Regions from separate parts of the Bradyrhizobium sp. Unk1 genome, predicted to be linked through region 1. Evidence: predicted binding sites of a transcription regulator. Region 1 holds the regulator's gene; each other region holds the start of a gene.
The links. The regulator HrcA, encoded in region 1, represses chaperone genes, less so after heat shock. The targets are predictions, from matches to a motif close to GTTAGCACTCNCNNNNNGNGAGTGCTAAC.

Region 1 (4,309 bases):
AAATCCGCGACCACCGCATCCAACACGGGGAATCCGCTGCTGGTCACGCGCAAGCGCCCCGTAGCATCCACGATAATCGCGCCCTCCTCGCGCAACAGCGCGATGCGCTTGGGATCGAGCGGGCGGCCGGACAGCGCGCTGTAGCGCTCGGGGTCGATGCCCTCGGCGAGGCGGAGCCCCATCAGCAGAAATTCGTCGGCGCGCTCTTCGCTGTTGAGGAGATCGTCGGTGACGTTGCCGTGGCCGTTGGTCTCGACCCGCATAAGCCAGGCTTCGGGGCGCTTCTCAGTGGCGGTGGCGTGCCTGATACCGTTGATGTCGAGGCGGCCATGGGCACCGGGGCCGATGCCGGCATATTCCTCGCCGCGCCAGTACACCAGATTGTGCCGGCACTCGGCGCCGCGCCGCGCGTGATTTGAAATCTCGTAGGCGGGCAGGCCGAGCTTGTCGCAGGTCTCTTGCGTGACGTCGTAGAGCGCGCGCGCAACCGCTTCGTCAGGCGTCTTCAGCTTGCCGGCCTGGTGCAGGCCGAAGAACGGCGTGCCTTCCTCGATCGTCAATTGATAGAGCGACAGATGCTCGGCCGCTTCGTCGATCGCGAGGCGCAGCTCGTCGGCCCACATCGCCGGTGTCTGGTCGGGACGGGCGTAGATCAGGTCGAACGAATAACGGTCGAACGAGCGGCGCGCGATGGCGACGGCATCGAGTGCCTCGCGGGCGCTGTGCATGCGGCCCAGCGCTTTCAGCGAGGCATCGTCGAGTGCCTGCACGCCGAGCGAGACGCGGTTGACGCCGGCGGCGCGATAGCCGGCAAAGCGCGTGGCCTCGACGCTGGTCGGGTTTGCTTCCAGCGTCACCTCGACATCGCTTGCGACAGTCCAGTGCTTGCCGATGGCATCGAGCACCGCGCCGACGGTTGCGGGCTGCATCAGCGACGGCGTGCCGCCGCCGAGGAAAATCGAGGTGACTTCACGGCCGGGTGCGCGTTCCGCGGTGGTTGCGATCTCGCGCGCAAAGGCGGAGGCAAAGCGCGCCTCGTCGATCGCAGCGTGGCGGACGTGGCTGTTGAAGTCGCAATAGGGGCACTTCGACAGGCAGAACGGCCAGTGCACATAGACGCCGAAAGCTTGCTTAGCGCGGCTCAAGGCAGATCTCCGCCAGTTTCACGAAGGCGCGGGCGCGATGCGACAGGCCGAGGCCAAGCGGCGGCAGGCCGTGCTTCTCGATGCTGGTCATCTCGCCGAACGTGCGATCGTGGCCATTGGGCAGGAACATCGGATCATAGCCGAAGCCGGCGGTGCCGCGCGGCGGCCAGACCAGGGTGCCGTCGACGCGCGCCTCGACCTCTTCGAGATGATCGTCGGGCCAGGCGACGCAGAGCGCGGATACGAAATGCGCGGTGCGCTTGTCGGGCGTGGTGGCGCCGCGCTCCTGCAACAGGCGCTCGATCTGCGCCATTGCAACGGCAAAATCCTTGGCTGGACCGGCCCAGCGCGCGCTGTAGATGCCGGGCGCGCCATCGAGCGCGTCGACCACGATGCCGGAATCGTCGGCAAAGGAGGGAAGCTTCGTCGCCTGCGCCGCCGCGATCGCCTTGATCGCGGCATTGCTGCGGAAATCATTGCCGGTCTCGTCGGGCTCGGGCAGGCCGAGCTCACCGGCCGACACCGCCTCGATGCCGTAAGGCGCGAGCAACTCCTTCATCTCGGCGAGCTTGCCGGGATTGTGGGTCGCGATGACGAGCTTTCCGGTGATTCGGCGGTGCATGGGCCTATTGACTACGCGACAGCCAGTTTCTGCAAGTCCACGAGCCGTGCGATACCCTTCTGGGCCAGCGCCATCAGCGCGAGGAACTCGTCCTGTGTGAACGGTTCGCGTTCCGCGGTGCCCTGCACCTCGATGATGCGGCCATCGCCGGTCATGACGAAATTGGCGTCGGTTTGGGCTTCGGAATCCTCGGCATAGTCGAGGTCGAGCACGGGCGTGCCGTTGTAGATGCCGCAGGAGATCGCGGCGACGTTGTCGCGCAGCACCTTGGCCTTGATCATGTTGCGCGCCTTCATCCAGTTGATGCAATCGGCGAGCGCGACCCAGGCGCCGGTGATCGAGGCCGTGCGCGTGCCGCCGTCGGCCTGGAGCACGTCGCAATCGACCGTGATCTGGCGCTCACCGAGCGCTTCGAGATCGACGATGGTGCGAAGCGAGCGGCCGATCAGGCGCTGAATCTCGACGGTGCGGCCGCTTTGCTTGCCCGCGGAAGCCTCGCGGCGGGTGCGTTCGGAGGTCGCGCGCGGCAGCATGCCGTATTCGGCGGTGACCCAGCCGCGGCCCTGGCCCTTCAGCCACGGCGGCAGGCGGTCTTCCAGCGTGGCGGTGACCAGCACATGGGTGTCGCCGAATTTCACCAGGCAGGAGCCTTCCGCATATTTGACCACGCCGCGCTCCAGCGTCACGGGGCGCAATTCGTCGGGCGCACGGCGGCTTGGCCGCATGGGAAATCCTCCAAAACTCTCGGAAAAGGGCTATTCGCGGTGCTTGTAGGTGGGGTGAGGGTGGGCGGCAAGGGGGAAGATCGGCGCTTTTTCACCCCGGGTTTTCCACCCCGCAAACGCCACGCTTGTCAGAACCCTCGGGGATGGACAAATTATAAGCGTCTGAGAGGAGTTACCGTCCGTGGCCCATCACGATCCGATCCATCTGATCGCGCCGCGCGCAGGCCTCGCCCAGCTCAACGAGCGTTCCCGCGACATCTTTCGTCAAATTGTCGAAAGCTATCTCGCGACCGGCGAGCCGGTCGGCTCGCGCAATATTTCGCGGCTGATCGCGATGCCGCTGTCGCCGGCCTCGGTCCGCAACGTCATGGCCGACCTGGAACAGCTCGGCCTGATCTATGCGCCCCACACCTCCGCCGGCCGTTTGCCGACGGAACTGGGCTTACGCTTCTTCGTCGACGCCCTGATGCAGGTCGGCGACCTCAATGACGCCGAGCGGCAGTCGATCCAGAGCCAGCTCACCTCCGTCGGTCAGGCGCAGTCGGTCGAGGCGGCGCTGGACCAGGCGCTGACGCGGCTGTCCGGTCTCACCCGCGCCGCAGCGGTCGTGCTGACCCCGAAATCCAATGCGCGGCTGAAACACATCGAATTCGTCCGTCTGGAACCCGAGAAGGCGCTGGTGATCCTGGTCGGCGAGGACGGTCAGGTCGAAAACCGCGTGCTGTCGCTGCCGCCGGGAGTTCCCTCCTCGGCGCTCACGGAAGCCGGTAATTTCCTCAATGCGCGAATCCGCGGCCGCACGCTGGCCGAGGCGCGGCTCGAGCTCGAAACCGCGCTCGGGGAAGCCCGCGCCGAGCTCGATCAGCTGACGCAAAAGGTGATTTCGGCCGGCATTGCGAGCTGGTCCGGCGGCGAGAACGAGGACCGCCAGCTGATCGTTCGCGGCCACGCCAATCTGCTCGAGGATCTGCACGCACTGGAGGATCTGGAGCGCGTTCGGCTCTTGTTCGACGATCTCGAGACCAAGCGCGGCGTGATCGACCTTCTGGGACGCGCCGAGACCGCCGAGGGCGTACGGATCTTCATCGGTTCGGAGAACAAACTGTTTTCCTTGTCGGGCTCCTCCACCATCATCTCGCCCTATCGGGATGCCGCCGGCCACATCGTCGGCGTTTTGGGCGTGATCGGGCCGACGCGGCTGAATTATGCCCGTGTGATCCCGACCGTGGACTACGCCGCGCGCATCGTCAGCCGCCTCCTGGGGGGCTGACCGGCGTTTCCTCCGATCACGGGCGCTTGATTTTCGTGAGCTTAGGCACGATATCCGGGCCAACAATCCCTTGAGACGAGTTCGAGAAGAGAGCCGATGACCGATCGAGACCGGCAGCCCGACGACACGACCCCGCCGACCGACGAGCCCGTGGTGTCAAAACCCTACATCATGCCCGACGATCCGGAGCCCGGCTCGGTCGAGCTGTTGCAGAAGGAAGCCGCCGAGGCGCGCGACCGCATGCTGCGGACGCTGGCCGAGATGGAAAATCTGCGCAAACGCACCACCAAGGAGGTCGCCGACGCCCGGCTCTACGGCATCACCGGCTTTGCCCGCGACGTGCTCGACATCGCCGACAATCTCCAGCGTGCGCTCGATGCCGTTCCGGCCGAGGCCCGTGCCGCGGCCGATCCGGGCCTGACCTCGCTGATCGAGGGCGTCGAGCTCACCGAGCGCTCGCTGCTCAACGCGCTGGAAAAGCACGGCGTGAAGAAGTTCGATCCGCAGGGCCAGAAGTTCGACCCGAACTTCCAGCAGGCGATGTACG
Region 2 (4,309 bases), on a different contig from region 1:
GCCTGGCCGCCGGTCAGGATCGCGATGTCCTGCAGCATGGCCTTGCGGCGATCGCCGAAGCCCGGCGCCTTGACGGCCGCGACCTTCAGACCACCGCGCAGACGGTTCACGACCAGCGTCGCGAGCGCTTCGCCTTCGACGTCCTCGGCGACGATGACCAGCGGCTTGCCGGTCTGCACTACGGCCTCGAGCAGCGGCAGCAGCTCGTTCAGCGAGGAGAGCTTCTTCTCGTTGATGAGGATGTAGGCGTCGTCCATCTCAACGCGCATCTTGTCGGCGTTGGTGACGAAGTAGGGCGAGATGTAGCCGCGGTCGAACTGCATGCCCTCGACGACGTCGAGCTCGGTCTCGAGCGACTTGGCTTCCTCGACGGTGATGACACCCTCGTTGCCTACCTTCTTCATGGCGTCGGAGAGGAACTTGCCGATCTCCGCATCGCCGTTGGCCGAGATGGTGCCGACCTGGGCGATCTCGTCGTTCGAGGTGACCTTCTTGGAGTTCTTGACGAGGTCGGCGACCACGGCTTCCACGGCCAGGTCGATACCACGCTTCAGGTCCATCGGGTTCATGCCGGCGGCAACCGACTTTGCGCCTTCACGAACGATCGCAGCCGCGAGCACGGTTGCGGTGGTGGTGCCGTCGCCGGCCGCGTCCGCGGACTTCGAAGCGACTTCGCGCACCATCTGTGCGCCCATGTTCTCGAACTTGTCGTCGAGCTCGATCTCCTTGGCGACGGTGACGCCGTCCTTGGTGATGCGGGGAGCGCCGAACGACTTGTCGAGGACGACGTTGCGGCCCTTGGGGCCGAGCGTCACCTTGACGGCGTTGGCGAGGATGTCGACGCCACGCAGCATCTTGTCGCGTGCATCGACGCCGAATTTGACTTCTTTAGCTGACATCTGGATTTTTCCTTAGGTGTTTAGCTGGTGGGGAGAGGGGGCTCTTAGGCCGCCTTCTTCTTGGAAGCGGGGACGTCGAGGACGCCCATGATGTCGCTTTCCTTCATGATCAGCAGGTCGACGTTGTCGATCTTGACTTCAGTGCCGGACCACTTGCCGAACAGCACGCGGTCGCCGACCTTCAGGTCGATCGGGATCAGCTTGCCAGCTTCGTCGCGGCCACCGGGGCCGACGGCGACGACTTCGCCCTGCGAGGGCTTTTCCTTGGCAGTGTCGGGAATGATGATGCCGCCGGCGGTCTTCTCTTCTGCGTCGATACGCTTGACCACGACGCGGTCGTGAAGCGGACGGAATTTCATGCAGTCCTCCTAAGTAGTTGCACGGTATGGGAATTTTTTGGCGTTAGCAGTCTGTGCCAGCGAGTGCTAGCACAGGCGAGGCTGAAATAGGACAGGAATTTTGCGGGGGCAAGGGCTTCTAGCAGAAAATTCGGCACTCTGAAGGCCCGGGTGCCAGAATCTCTTTACCATCGTTAACCCGCCCGGTGACCGTATTAGCACGGAGCCGTCTCTGCTGCTAAAGCATTGAATTTCAACAGCTTGTTAAACTTTTGGGCTTGAGATGGATTGTCAGTTTGCGTCACATTTCTCTCATGTGAGCGCATCAGTACCGGGTGGCTCGTAAGGCGCACACCGACCAAGCCGCCCCTTGAATGCGCTCCTGCAAAGGAGGTTGGCATGGGCTTGCGGAGTGGGGGCGTTTCCGAAGATTTCCGGAAACAGCTTTTGGGTTACGGGCTGACGACGGCGCAAATTCTCTATCGGATGCCCGATCATCCCTCGCTTCTCCAGACCTACGTCTGGCAGAACTACGACATGTTTCCGAAATTTCCGGCGCTGAAGGATTTCCTGGCGTTCTGGCAGGAGAAGCTCGACGGTCCGCTCCATTCGGTGACCGTCGCGCATTCCAAGCTGATCAAGCCGGCCGAGCTGCGCGCCGTGGATGGCGTGTTCCGGCTGCATTGAACAGCGCGCCGGCATCGTAGAGTGGGCAAAGGCGCGCTCGCGCCGTGCCTACCATCTCTCCACGATTGCATCTGGCAATGGTGGGCACGCTTTCGCTTTGCCCACCCTACGATATCTCGTTCTGTGCTAGCCTCCGCCCATAACAACAGGGAGGCGGCCCATGGCCAAGAAAACAAAATCGCGCAGCGCGGCCCAGGCCGCGGTGAAGAAGCGGAGCGGAGCCAAGGCCGTGGCACGATCCTCGGCGCGCAAGGCGGTGAAGGCAAAGGCGCGCACGACACCGGCGAAGGCCGCTCCGAAAAAGCCCGCGCGTCCCAAGCAGCGCATCGCCATCAGCCATCACCGCGAGGAAGACTTCAAGGCCGATGGCCTGCGCGCCTACGCCAAGTACCGCGACCTCGGCATCGCCGAAGCCAGTCACGGCCTCGCGCAAGCCCACGTGATCCGCCTGCAAGGACCCTGCGATCCGAACGAGGTGTCGAAGCTGCACTTCCACGACGTCGAATTCCAGATGGTCTACGTGCTCAAGGGCTGGGTGAAGACCTACATGGACGGTCAGGGCGAGACCTTGATGAAGGAAGGCAGCGCCTGGACCCAGCCGCCGAAGATCAAGCACATGATCCTGGATTATTCGGATGACGTGGAGCTGCTGGAGGTGATCCTGCCGGCGGAGTTCAGGACGGTGGAGTTGAAGGCGTAGCCTCGCTCTTTCCGCCGTCATTGCCCGCAATGACGGCTCTCCTGTAGCCCGGATGGAGCGAAGCGAAATCCGGGGCGACTGTCTGCGACGGAGATACTGTCCCGGATTGCGCTGCGCTCCATCCGGGCTACGGCCACTCAGCTCAACACCCCCACCACAGCGCCCATCAGGCACGTCGTCAGCGTTCCCGACACGATCGATTTCAGCCCGAGCGCGTTGATCTCCTCGCGCCGCTCCGGCGCCATCACCCCTAAGCCGCCGATCATGATGCCGAGGCTGGCGAAATTGGCGAAGCCGCACATTGCGTAGAGCATGATCAGGCGCGAGCGCGGATCGAGCGTATCGGGCGGCAGTTTCGAGAAGTCGACATAGGCGATCAGTTCGTTGAGCACGGTCTTGGTGCCCATCAGGCTGCCGGCGGTCACCGCCTGGTCCCAGGGCAATCCCATCAGCCAGCACACCGGCGCCATCACGAGGCCGAGCAGCCGTTGCAGCGAGATCGCGCCGCCGCCGATATTAGGCAGCAGGCCGAGGATGGCATTGACGAGATAGACCAGCGCCACCAGCACCAGCAGCATGGCGACGATGTTGATCAGCAGTTCGATCCCCGCGCTCGTCCCCTTCACGATTGCATCCATCGGGCCGGAGACATCCATGTCAGGATCCTCCAGCGCGCCGCCGGTGCGCTTGTCTGAAGTCTCCGGCACCATGATCAGGCTGACGAGGATCGCGGCCGGCGCACCCAGCACGGAGGCGATCACGAAATGGGCGGCGGCATCGGGAATGAGCGGCGCCAGCAGCGTCGCGTAGAGCACCAGCACCGTGCCGGCGATGCCGGCCATGCCGCCGGTCATCACCAGGAACAATTCGCTGCGCGTCATCTGCGCCAGATACGGCCGCACGAACAGCGGTGCCTCGACCATGCCGAGGAAGATGTTGGCCGCGGTCGAGAGCCCGACCGCGCCACCGACGCCCAGCGTCCGCTCCAGCAGCCAGGCCATGCCGCGCACGATTGGCGGCAGCACGCGCCAGTAGAACAAGAGCGTCGTCAGCACGCTCATGACCAGCACGATCGGCAGCGCCTGGAACGCCAGGATGAAATCGGCGCCCGGCACCTTCAGATCGAAGGGCAGGGGACCGCCCCCGACATAGCCGAACACGAAGGAGGAGCCGGCGCGCGAGGCCGCGGAGATCGCGCCGACCGCGTCGTTGATGGCGCCGAAGGCGCGCGCGACGACGGGCACCTTTAGGAGCACGACCGCGGTGACGAAGGTTGCGACAAGCCCGATCGCTGCTTGGCGAGCCGAGGCCGCGCGGCGATTCTCGCTCAGCACCCAAGCGATCAATAGCAATGCGAAAACGCCGAGTGCCGATTGCAGCCGAAGCATGATGTCCCCAAACCCTCAATGATTATGGCCGCGCGTGCGTTGCAAACGCAATGCCGGAAGGCCGCCGAAGCCGCTCGCTGTTGACAAGCAGGCCTGCGTCAGCCACGCGGGGCAGGTCGAAATCAGGGGGCGGACGGTCCAAGCGTGACCCAAGAGGCGATGACAGAGCAGCCGATATCCTCGAATCCGCCGGTCACCGCCCGCGCACTTCTCGCCCACCGCGCCTTCCTGTTCTTCCTGCTCTCGCGCAGCCTGTCGCGCTTTTCCAGCCAGATCGCGGCGGTCGCGATCGGCTGG
Region 3 (4,309 bases), on a different contig from region 1:
CGACCGCGACGTGGTCAATAAAGAGCAAAAGCCGTTTTGTTTGGTAAACGTATCAGCCGTTTCGATTCACCACGTCGCGAGCGAGGGTGCAATTTGGCGATCAGCGTTTATTTTCGATGAACGCCGCAGGCCCATGGTTAATCGCTTCTTTTCGTGCCGTCGCGTGCGGCCGCGCAACAGTTCCCGCTGTGAACCTCGTGTTAAATTGCTTCTGCCTACAAAGACGCGTGAGTGAGGTGGGGGGAGTTCCTGATGGCTATTCACCGCAAACGTTTTCGTGTCGAAGAGGCTATTGTCGGCGAGATGCCCAGCCCCGAAATGATTGAGGAGGCTGCGCCGATGCATAATGAGATCATGGCGGAGCTGCGTGCGATCCGCGCACAGATGGCGAAGGGCACTGTGCCCTTGTCCGGCAGCGCAGCCATGGCGGCGATCGACGCCTCCACTGCCCACGAGCTCTCCGAGGCTCGTACCATGCTCGATACCTACCGGGCGCAGATCGAGCAGTGCGAGAAGCTGAAGGTCGAGCTCGACCTCATCCACGACGCCATCGACCGCACCAAGCGCGAGATCGCGACGCTGCACGGCAAGAGCTTCGACGGCGGCGAAATGGCCAAGGTCAATGGCGAGCTCGGCGCGGTCGTCGGCGGTACCGAGCAGGCGACCCAGCAGATTCTCGAAGCCGCCGAATCGATCGACCAGGCGGCCAGCGCGATGTCCAAGGTGCAATCGGCCGACCAGCAGAAGCGGCTCGCCGACGACATCCAGGAACGCGTCATCTCGATCTTCGAAGCCTGCAACTTCCAGGACCTGACCGGCCAGCGCATCAGCAAGGTCATGACCACGATGAAGTTCATCGAGCAGCACATCAATGCGATGATGGAGATCTGGGGCGGCGTCGACGCGATCAAGGCCCATGTGCCCGCGCCGGCCGACACCCGCAGCGACGACGAAAAGCTCCTCAACGGCCCCAAGCTCGCCGGCGACGTCGGCCACGCCTCGCAGGACGACATCGACGCGCTGTTCGACTGATCGGGCGCGACACTACGGAAAAACAAAACGCCGGCGAAAGCCGGCGTTTTTTGTTCCTCGTCATTGCGAGGAGCGAAGCGACGAAGCAATCCAGGCTGCCTCCGCCGAGACAGTCTGGATTGCTTCGCTACGCTCGCAATGACGCGGGTTAGAGCCGAACCCCGATCACGCCCTCGGCGCGCAGCGGACGTAGACCATGTTGCCGTAGCGGGTGGCGGCGTCCTTGTCGATGAAGCGGGTGATCAGGACGCGGCCGTCGAAGGAGACGATCTCGCGGTCCTGCTCGCCGGGGGTGGGACCCGCCGGTCCGATGTAGTTCTTGCCGCTGGGCGAGCCCTTCAGGCGCAGCTCCTGCGGCGTCGCCTGGTCGGCGAGATGCATGATCACGCCGCCGGAGGAACCGGCGGTGATCACGTAAGGATTTTTGCACTGCGATCGGGCCGCGGCCTCGGTGCGGGCGCGGTCGGCCGGGTTCTGGAACGAGGCGAGACCCCAGCGGCCGACGATCTCGTCGGCGCGGATGCTCGCCGGCATTTCCGGGCCGGTGCCGGGCTCGGCCTCGGGCGGCGGCGAAGACGACGAGAAGGACGGCAGGCTCATACCGCCGCCGCAGGCGCCAAGCAGCAGCGCCAGGCAAGAGGCGGCCGCCAGATTGGCAACCGTGCGTGCGTGAGCTGAACTGATCATGACATTCCCCCGAGCAAACCGTCCCCCAAATGAGACCCCGACCGCATCCCTCCTGCAGCCAAGCGCAAAACCGCTGTCGGAGCAATGACGTCCTTTATACGCCAGCGCGACCAATAAGTTTCTCTAGACACGATCCTATATCCGCCTCACCAATCGCTTAACCACCCTTGCTTGACAGGATCGCGGCCAAGCCATATTTCCGGGCGCACTATTAGCACTCGGAAAGCCCGATTGCTAAGCGCGCCGTTCGATCCTCGGCAAGAGGGTGGACGGACGCCGCCCCTACCCACTTCCATTCCTTCCGAAGCGAGCCTCCAAAGGGAAACGTCATGGCTAAATCCAAATTTCGTCCGCTGCATGACCGTGTCGTGGTCAAACGTATCGACGCCGAGGAAAAGACCAAGGGCGGCATCATCATTCCGGACACCGCCAAGGAAAAGCCGTCCCAGGGCGAGGTCGTCGCCGTCGGCCCCGGCGGCCGCGACGAGGCCGGTAAGCTGATCCCTATCGATCTCAAGGTCGGCGACCGCGTGCTGTTCGGCAAGTGGTCGGGCACCGAGGTCAAGATCGACAACGAAGAGCTCCTGATCATGAAGGAGTCGGACATCATGGGTGTCATGGCCTAAGGCCGTCAGCCTGAACAGCCGCTGAATGTCATGCCCGGATCGCGCGATCCGGGCATTCGGTCATTCCGCAAGCAGTAGACACGTCACGAAACACGAGGGATTGAAGAAATGGCTGCCAAAGACGTCAAGTTTTCCGGAGACGCGCGCGAACGCATGCTGCGCGGCGTCGACATTCTCGCCAACGCCGTCAAGGTGACGCTCGGTCCGAAGGGCCGCAACGTCGTCATCGAGAAGAGCTTCGGCGCACCCCGCATCACCAAGGACGGCGTCACCGTCGCCAAGGAGATCGAGCTCGAGGACAAGTTCGAGAACATGGGCGCGCAGATGCTGCGCGAAGTCGCCTCCAAGACCAACGACACCGCCGGCGACGGCACCACCACCGCGACCGTGCTAGCCCAGGCCATCGTGCGCGAAGGCGCCAAGGCGGTTGCCGCCGGCATGAACCCGATGGACCTCAAGCGCGGCATCGACACCGCGGTTACGGCCGTCATCAAGGACATCGAGAAGCGCGCCAAGCCGGTCGCCGCCTCCTCCGAGGTCGCCCAGGTCGGCACCATCTCGGCCAACGGCGATGCAGCCATCGGCAAGATGATCGCCCAGGCGATGCAGAAGGTCGGCAACGAGGGCGTCATCACCGTCGAGGAGAACAAGTCGCTCGACACCGAGGTCGACATCGTCGAGGGCATGAAGTTCGACCGCGGCTATCTGTCGCCCTACTTCGTCACCAACGCCGAGAAGATGACCGCCGAGCTCGAGGACGCCTACATCCTCCTGCACGAGAAGAAGCTGTCCGGCCTGCAGGCCATGCTGCCGGTGCTGGAAGCCGTGGTGCAGTCGGGCAAGCCGCTCGTCATCATCGCCGAGGACGTCGAGGGCGAGGCGCTGGCCACCCTGGTCGTCAACCGCCTGCGTGGCGGCCTCAAGGTCGCCGCCGTCAAGGCGCCGGGCTTCGGCGACCGCCGCAAGGCCATGCTCGAGGACCTCGCGATCCTCACCGGCGGCCAGCTCATCTCCGAAGACCTCGGCATCAAGCTCGAGAACGTCACCGTGAAGATGCTCGGTCGTGCCGGCAAGGTCGTGATCGACAAGGAGAACACCACGATCGTCAAGGGCGCCGGCAAGAAGCCGGAGATCGAGGCCCGCGTCGGCCAGATCAAGGCCCAGATCGAGGAGACCACCTCGGACTACGACCGTGAGAAGCTCCAGGAGCGCCTCGCCAAGCTCGCCGGCGGCGTCGCGGTGATCCGCGTCGGCGGCGCGACCGAGATCGAGGTCAAGGAGAAGAAGGACCGCGTCGAGGACGCGCTCAACGCCACCCGCGCCGCGGTGCAGGAAGGCATCGTCCCCGGCGGCGGCGTCGCGCTGCTGCGCGCCAAGAAGGCCGTGGGCCGTCTCACCAACGCCAATGCCGACGTCCAGGCCGGCATCAACATCGTGCTGAAGGCGCTGGAAGCCCCGATCCGCCAGATCTCCGAGAACGCGGGCGTGGAAGGCTCGATCGTGGTCGGCAAGATCCTGGAGAACAAGTCCGAGACCTTCGGCTTCGACGCCCAGAACGAGGACTATGTCGACATGGTCGAGAAGGGCATCATCGATCCCGCCAAGGTGGTCCGCACCGCGCTGCAGGACGCCTCGTCCGTGGCCGGCCTGCTGGTGACCACCGAGGCCATGGTCGCCGAAACGCCGAAGAAGGAAGCTCCGCCCGCCATGCCGGGCGGCGGCGGCATGGGCGGCTTCTAAGCCTCCGTTCCGTTACAATGTTGCGAAGGCCGCCTCCGGGCGGCCTTCTTTTTTGCCGACCCTGCCCCTTCTGCTTTCCAATTCAACCGGCGGCCAAAACCCACTACGGTGGCGCGCCGATTCGATTGCGCGAGGATTCATCGATGCGTGCGCTTCTGGTTTGTTCGACAGCCCTTTTGGCGGCCCTGCTTGCCGTCTCGCCCGATGTCGCATCCGCCCAGATG

Region 2: the regulator HrcA is predicted to act here: its motif matches at 1,301-1,329, upstream of AC5ZFO_RS21285 (co-chaperone GroES).
Region 3: the regulator HrcA is predicted to act here: its motif matches at 1,930-1,958, upstream of AC5ZFO_RS25835 (co-chaperone GroES).

The regions. Positions count from the first base shown of each region.
Region 1 is NZ_JCAMOP010000003.1:170,659-174,967, forward strand. It holds gene hemW (radical SAM family heme chaperone HemW) at 1-1,145, opposite strand, end outside; gene rdgB (RdgB/HAM1 family non-canonical purine NTP pyrophosphatase) at 1,132-1,767, opposite strand; gene rph (ribonuclease PH) at 1,779-2,492, opposite strand; gene hrcA (heat-inducible transcriptional repressor HrcA) at 2,674-3,762, shown strand; gene grpE (nucleotide exchange factor GrpE) at 3,859-4,309, shown strand, end outside.
Region 2 is NZ_JCAMOP010000016.1:13-4,321, forward strand. It holds partial or broken gene groEL (chaperonin GroEL) at 1-899, opposite strand, end outside; gene AC5ZFO_RS21285 (co-chaperone GroES) at 944-1,258, opposite strand; gene AC5ZFO_RS21290 (usg protein) at 1,637-1,924, shown strand; gene AC5ZFO_RS21295 (cupin domain-containing protein) at 2,085-2,624, shown strand; gene AC5ZFO_RS21300 (NupC/NupG family nucleoside CNT transporter) at 2,762-4,012, opposite strand; gene AC5ZFO_RS21305 (MFS transporter) at 4,172-4,309, shown strand, end outside.
Region 3 is NZ_JCAMOP010000021.1:21,091-25,399, forward strand. It holds gene AC5ZFO_RS25825 (protein phosphatase CheZ) at 253-1,032, shown strand; gene AC5ZFO_RS25830 (hypothetical protein) at 1,198-1,719, opposite strand; gene AC5ZFO_RS25835 (co-chaperone GroES) at 2,049-2,345, shown strand; gene groL (chaperonin GroEL) at 2,454-4,085, shown strand; gene AC5ZFO_RS25845 (hypothetical protein) at 4,229-4,309, shown strand, end outside.